2 regions of the Shewanella seohaensis genome follow, and region 1 is predicted to be linked to the other one. Evidence: riboswitches for the same ligand, from Rfam matches in the RefSeq annotation. Region 1 holds a riboswitch; the other holds the start of a gene.
What was found. A riboswitch is a leader RNA that binds a small molecule or an ion and turns the genes downstream of it on or off. The one in region 1 is predicted to bind cobalamin.
Positions count from the first base shown of each region.

Region 1 (3,420 bases):
GGCGAATTTGGCCCAAAGAGTTCATCGAACACGGTTTCGATGGCAAATAAGGCGGCCTTAGCGTTTAAGGTATCGAAGATGGTCTCGACCATAATGATATCGGCGCCACCCTCAATTAAGGCGCGGGTCGATTCGCAGTAAGCGGTCACTAACTCATCGAAGTGGATATTGCGATATCCGGGATCGTTAACATCGGGACTGATAGAGCAAGTACGGTTAGTGGGCCCTAACACACCGGCAACATAACGGGGTTTCCCCGTGGCCTTTTCGATTTCATCACAGGCCTCACGGGCGAGGCGCGCACCTTCACGGTTAATTTCGGCGGACAGCGACTGCATGTCGTAGTCGGCCATGGCGATAGTGGTGGCGTTAAAGGTGTTGGTTTCAATAATATCGGCACCGGCTAATAGGTAGTCGGTGTGAATTTGTTTGATGATGTGCGGCTGCGTGAGTACTAAAAGATCGTTATTGCCCTTAACGTCGGTATGCCAATCCTTGAAACGCTCGCCACGGTAATCGGCTTCTTCCAGCTTGTAGCCTTGGATCATAGTGCCCATGGCGCCGTCTAAAATCAGAATGCGCTTTGACAACTGGTTGCGAATGTCTGCCAGTGTTTGGCTGGCTCGATGGAGAGATATCGCCATAAAATGATTACCTTTACTACAGCTAAGTTGAGTCCAAAGTACGCAATCGGGTGACAAATTGCATTTAATTATTGAATGTCGTTCGTTATGTTTTGGACATTTATACGTATAGACGTCCATAATACGCGACATCGGATTGTCAGGGCAAGGCTAAAGTTGGTATAGCATAGGCGAGATAACCCAGATAAAAACGATAAAAGGAAAGATCAGATGAAGCAGCTCAGGTTATTACTGTTACGCCATGGAGAATGCGAGGGCGGGGCGATTTTACGGGGCCGAGTGGATGTGCCACTGAGCGACAAAGGCTGGCGGCAGATGTCGGCGGCGGTGGAGGCGCAGGCGACTGTGTGCCACGGCATTTATAGCTCGACCTCAAGGCGCTGCGCCGAGTTTGCCAAGGCCTTTGCGGCTGAGCTGCATTCGAGTGCGTCCGTGGGTAGGAGTTTAGATGCGCCCGCGCCTTTGCCGCTGAAGGTCAACCTGCTGGAGGAGTTACAGGAAATAGCCTTCGGCGATTGGGATGGTTGCCTGCTTGATGACTTATATCAACGCGATGGCGAGCGGATGGCGGCCTATTGGCAGAATCCCTGGGAGGTGACGCCGCCCAATGGTGAAGCCATGGCAAGTTTCGAAGCCCGTATCGATGGTGCGATAGCACAGATCCTCGATAAAGAGTTTGCCCTGCTGGCGATGGATGATGAACAGGCCCACGGGGAGTTTAATGCCAATGCACCCGCGGCCAATATCTGGGTGGTGACCCACGGCGGGGTTATTCGCCACTTGATGTCAAGGGCGCTTGGGGCGGTGAAAACCTTAGGTTTTTACAGTCAGCTAGCCTTACCCGTGGCGGCGGTGGTAACGATTAATGTCCTCGAGGATGAGCAAGGTAAAAGATACTGGCGGTTGGACTGGCCCTCGGGCCACTGTGAGTAGCTTGAACGCATCTGCCATGGGTATGATGAAAATTTTCTGATTTAAACAGCATTGCCTAATGAGCAAGATATAGGATAATGCTTTTCCCTGACGTTTGAGCCAGATAACGAACCCAGTACGTTAAGTTCAAAGGTCGCAGAAATAGGTGTTAGGAATTTTGTGCGATTGAGTACTATTGCTTAAAGGCAACAGTATTTAAGCGCGCCGGATAACCCAAACATAATAGGGAATCGGGGAGCTGCCCGTCAGTAGCCCGAACTGTACCCGCAACTGTGAGTAGTCGAAGCGTTTTGCTTCTTACCTACGAGTCAGGATACCTGCCTATTTCTGTTTTCGCTGCGTGCAGCCTTAGTTCTCGAGCGGGTAACTCGAGGGAGCAGAAGATGATATTAATGAGTTTCGCCCTGTTGGCCCAAGCGGCGGCAGGCACAAATAACACCAATCAATATCCATGTGGGAGCAATCGTTAGTGATGCCTTCCACATCGAGTCTTGCGCCCTTAGCGCCCGCTGCGACTTCCGCTAATATGGCACTTCAAGTGAGCCAATTGAGCTGGGCGATTGAGGGAAAAACCATTCTCTCGGAGATAAGCTTTGCCCTGCAGAAGGGGGAAATGCTCGGGCTGATTGGCCCCAATGGCGCGGGTAAATCCAGTTTGCTGCGCTGTTTATACCGCTTTATTCGCCCTGCTAAAGGGCATATCAGCCTGTTTTCGCAGGACATTAGCGAGCTGTCGCCCAAGGCGTTTGCCTGTAAAGTGGCGGTGGTGCAGCAGGATACGCCGCAATATTTCGATATGACCACAGAGCAATTGGTTGCCATGGGACTCACGCCCCATAAGGGGATGTTTGATAGCCATTCCAGCGAAGACAGTGACAAGATTGCCAAGGCGCTGGACAAGGTCGGCCTGAGCCATAAAGTGCATCAGCAATACGATCGATTATCGGGCGGTGAGAAACAGCGCGCCCTGATCGCCCGCGCCATAGTGCAGCAGCCGCAGTTATTGATTTTAGATGAGCCGACAAACCACCTCGATATCCGCTATCAAATTCAAATCTTAGAGCTAGTGCGAAGCCTTGGGATCAGTGTGGTTACCTCTATTCACGATCTCAACTTGGCCAGCGCCCTGTGTGATAGCTTACTGCTGCTGGACAAGGGGCAGGTGAGTGCCATGGGCACGCCGACTGAGGTCTTAACCGAAGAACGTATCGCCGAAGTGTTTGGGGTTTGCGCCCAAGTCATGCCCCATCCACAGCATGGTAACCCCTTGATTAATTACTTTTATGGTTATCAAAAGCCTAAGAGCGATACTGCGGACGCGGCGAGTGACTCCCATGCAGTTTCGGCTCAAGCGTTACCTCCTATGGCCTGCACCTGTCATACCTCCGGGGCACCAAGCGCGGCCTTGCACAAGCATAGCGTTGAACCCACGCCATGATAGACACTCTCAAATTGGTGACCATGAATTTTTTTAGCCACATTTTTACGCCGCTCACCCGCCAGCAATGGCTGATTTTAGGCTTGGCGGGCTTTGCCCTGCTCACCCCCATCGCTGCCGCGAGTTTTGGCGCGGCAAACATTAGCTTTTTAGATGTGCTGCATGTGTTTATCAATAAATTCAATCACCTTTTTGCCAGTGATGTCGAAGTCAGCACGGCCAGCATGACCGAACGGATTGTGATGGAGCTGCGACTGCCACGGATTTTACTCGCCTTTGTGGCGGGGGCTGGGCTGTCCTTGGCGGGGAGCGTGCTGCAAACCGTGACCCGTAACCCCCTTGCCGATCCTTATCTGTTCGGCATTAGCTCTGGCGCTTCGTTTGGTGCCGTGGTCATGCTGACGC
Region 1 is NZ_JAKILE010000005.1:113,586-117,005, reverse strand. It holds gene metH (methionine synthase) at 1-644, opposite strand, end outside; gene L2713_RS07695 (histidine phosphatase family protein) at 855-1,577, shown strand; cobalamin riboswitch at 1,758-1,916, shown strand; gene L2713_RS07690 (ABC transporter ATP-binding protein) at 2,050-3,015, shown strand; gene L2713_RS07685 (FecCD family ABC transporter permease) at 3,012-3,420, shown strand, end outside.

Region 2 (3,420 bases), on a different contig from region 1:
GCGTGAAGCATCGGCATTGACGTTGGCACCTTGGAAGCTGCCGCCAACAGGTTTTTCAGCACTCGGGTCGAAGACAATTTCATCTTCTAAATCGAGGCGATATAGGCTAACGCGTAGGCTTTGGTTAGCCACAGTCCAATCCCAACCCGCCTCATAGGAACGGCCTGTCTGTGGCTTTAAGCCATAGACATCTTTCGGGGTGTAAGCTTGCTCATCGACCTTAGCAAAGCGGAAGTTTTCATCGCCACGCAGATAGAATCTGTGCTCGGCGCTCGGACGGTAATTTAAACCGAACTCGAATGCGGTCGCATCTTCATCTAAATCGATGCCGTTTGGATACACATTGCCATCGACCAGATCGTCGGTCACCCGCGCATAACGGCCACCCACCACATAGCTTAAGGTGTGGCTTAATGGCACAGTAGCTTGCAGGTAAGCACTTTGCATTTCCTGCACGTTGCTGCGCGCCATAGAGTCAAACTCGGCCTTACCGCGGCTGATGTCTAAACCAGTGACTAGGTTTAACTCACCTTGACGGGTGCTGTAATTAGCAAGCGCTTTAGGGCTAAACATCAGTAGCGAGCGAGTATTTTGGCTACCCGCCCCCCAGTTTAATGAGGTCACTAAGGTATCGCTGTAATCCAGATCCGCCGCTAAGGCCCAGTTTTGGTTAAGCTGATGCTGATAACCACTGCGTGCCGCTGTGGTCATCTCATGAACATATTCGCTGCTATTAGAAGACTGGCGTGGATTTTCTTTGAACTGCTCTACCGTCAACGAGCCAGGATTTTCACGGTCATCATCGTAATAACTGGTTTCAACGAAGAAAGAATCTGTGGCGGTTTTATATTGAATACGGCCAAGGATAGAACCCGTTTCATTGGCATTGTGCTTGCGATAGTTATCGCCTTGGTTGTAGCTGCCGGTCAGGAAATAATGCCAATCTTTATTGATGGCGCCCGACACATCGCCGCGACCTTCGTAGGTATTAAAGCTGCCGCCGGATAATTGCACGCTACCGCCCGTATTCTCAGGCGACTTAGTCACAATGTTGATCACCCCGCCTACCGCTTGGTCACCATAGAGCACGCCCGCACTGCCCGATAAAATTTCGACACGCTCAATTAAATTGAGTGGAATGGCATTCAGGCTAGGGGCGGCGATATCGATGTTATTTAAGCGACGACCATCGAGCAAAATCAAAGTGTTGTTAACGGCGGTGCTGGCGCTAAAGCCGCGCATCGCGAAGCTAGTACCAATGTTATTGTCGGACAGCTGAATACCACTTTGACCACGTAACACTTCGGTTAAGCTGGTTGCGCCACTCTGCTCAATCGCAGCGGCATCAATCACATTCACATTGGCGGCAATATTTAAGGGGGTCTTGTCTGAACGGCCAATTACGACGATATGCTCATCGACTTTGGCGACGCTGGCATCATCGGCCGCCACGGCGGGGGCGATAACAGAAAAGCTGCAAAGGCTGCCGATCAGCAGCGCGATTTTAGTTGGATGTGTTCCCATTTTACCTTTAACTCCTGCAAGGAAAACGGGGCATTGGCGCCACGATACCGTTGATTCAGTAACAAATACTGACAGTCACTATCGCATTTTGAGATCTGCCCACCGAAATCTCAAAAACACCTTTAGGGCCGGTCTCCGGACTTAGGCTATGTTAATCCAAGCAATAGAAGGACTAACGCGAAACTGACCTTTACACACTCAATTCTCTGGCTCACCTTGAGCTACCTTGCGAATGCGGTCGTCTCTCACCTTTTACCGTTGCGGGGGCAGTGCCAGAATTTCACTGGCTTCCCGATTATCTCGCGACGAATGCATCGCAAGCACCACAGAAGGTTGACTAAAAATAGGTTCAGAGGGCGAAAAACCAGTTAACGCCCAATAAGGCTCGTGGCATATCAAGCCTGAGCGCGCGCATTATAGACGTCTATACGGATGAAAGTCCATGCTCATCCGTCTCTCGACTGACAACTACTTTAATGAATAGGGCGCTAAGCCTGAAATAAAGTCGGCACTGTTAGCCGCCTGTAAGGGAGGTTTATCGGCAGAAAACACATCGCCACGCATCGATTTATGCAATAAATACAAGTCTTTGTTACCACTTACCACGGTATAGTAACCAATTTCGCCCTGGGGATGAGAAGTAAAAGCACTGGGATTAAACTGAGTCGCGCTATGGACATTCGGCATTGTGGTGCAACCGAGAATAGCTTGAAAACCTTCGTGACCGTCTACTTGGGTATCTCCTAGCTTTTGATACACCACTTCACCGTCACAGGCGGCTTGGTAAGTTTCAGCCATCGCATCTAAAAACTGCTCTGGGCTCACGCTTTCGGCCATGTCCTTAAAGCCTTGCACACAAAACAGTGCACTCCATTGATTGAGCGCTTCCTGCTCCGGCACAAATTCCGCCATAAACATGCCCGCACGTTCCTCATGGTAGGCTTGACGCCAACCCTTTGGCAGATTAAATCCTAATTGCTGACTAAAGACAGGCAACACATGGGTATGCGACGCGCCACTTTCGCTGCGAGGCATATCCAATTTCGCCTCGACGGATTCAGATCCGATTAGGCTGCACAGCATTAATACGCTCGCGCCCTGCCATAACCTCATCTGCATATGGGGTATACATTTCATTATTATCATCCTTGTATCGCATTGTTATGGGTTAATACGACATATGAAATTGCATAGAAAACATCCAGCATTCTAGCGAAGATGTAAATAAGATAACAGTTAAAAAGCTAAACAAAATGATACTTATACAGTCACAACAACTGTAAAACAGCAAATAGCAGCCAAAGATAGGGGCGATGATGGATTTAAAAAGCTGGTGAATGAACTTTCACCAGCTGAGAATGCCCTACATACCCAACAATGAGTTAGTCAAATGACCAATTGATTTTACGCTGCGGCCTTGCCTGACTCAAAATTGCCTGCCGTTGCTCTGGGGTCTCACATTGGGCAGCGGGGGTAAATTCCAGTGGCTTAATCACCAAGGAATCGGCAGGTTGTACCGGCGATTTATCAAACATTCCGAGATTCATCGACCAAGAGACCCATTCTCCCTTTTCACTGATCCCCGCAAAACCATCATTTGCCGGCGCTAGCCAAGTGAGGCGTGGAATGCGTTCAATCAGTTGCTCGACATTTTTAAGGTCTGCCCGATAACCGACTGGTACCACTTTGCCGTCGGGGCGCGTAAAGGCAAAGGAGGACTTACCTAGGGTAATTTTGCTGCCTTGCTGCCAATATTTGTCGAGGATCGCTTGAGCATGATGAAAGCCAAACAGATAGGCATAATCCGTATCGTCGGCGAGAATTTGCGGCGTGGCGTTGTCACGCAGTAGCAAGAATCCCGGGCCGACGCTGATAATCTCTTTCACGCCTGTGATA
Region 2 is NZ_JAKILE010000003.1:43,962-47,381, forward strand. It holds gene L2713_RS04050 (TonB-dependent receptor) at 1-1,524, opposite strand, end outside; cobalamin riboswitch at 1,634-1,867, opposite strand; gene L2713_RS04055 (hypothetical protein) at 1,993-2,661, opposite strand; gene L2713_RS04060 (RCC1 domain-containing protein) at 2,907-3,420, opposite strand, start outside.
Region 2: another riboswitch for cobalamin. It lies ahead of L2713_RS04050 (TonB-dependent receptor); the one in region 1 lies ahead of L2713_RS07690 (ABC transporter ATP-binding protein).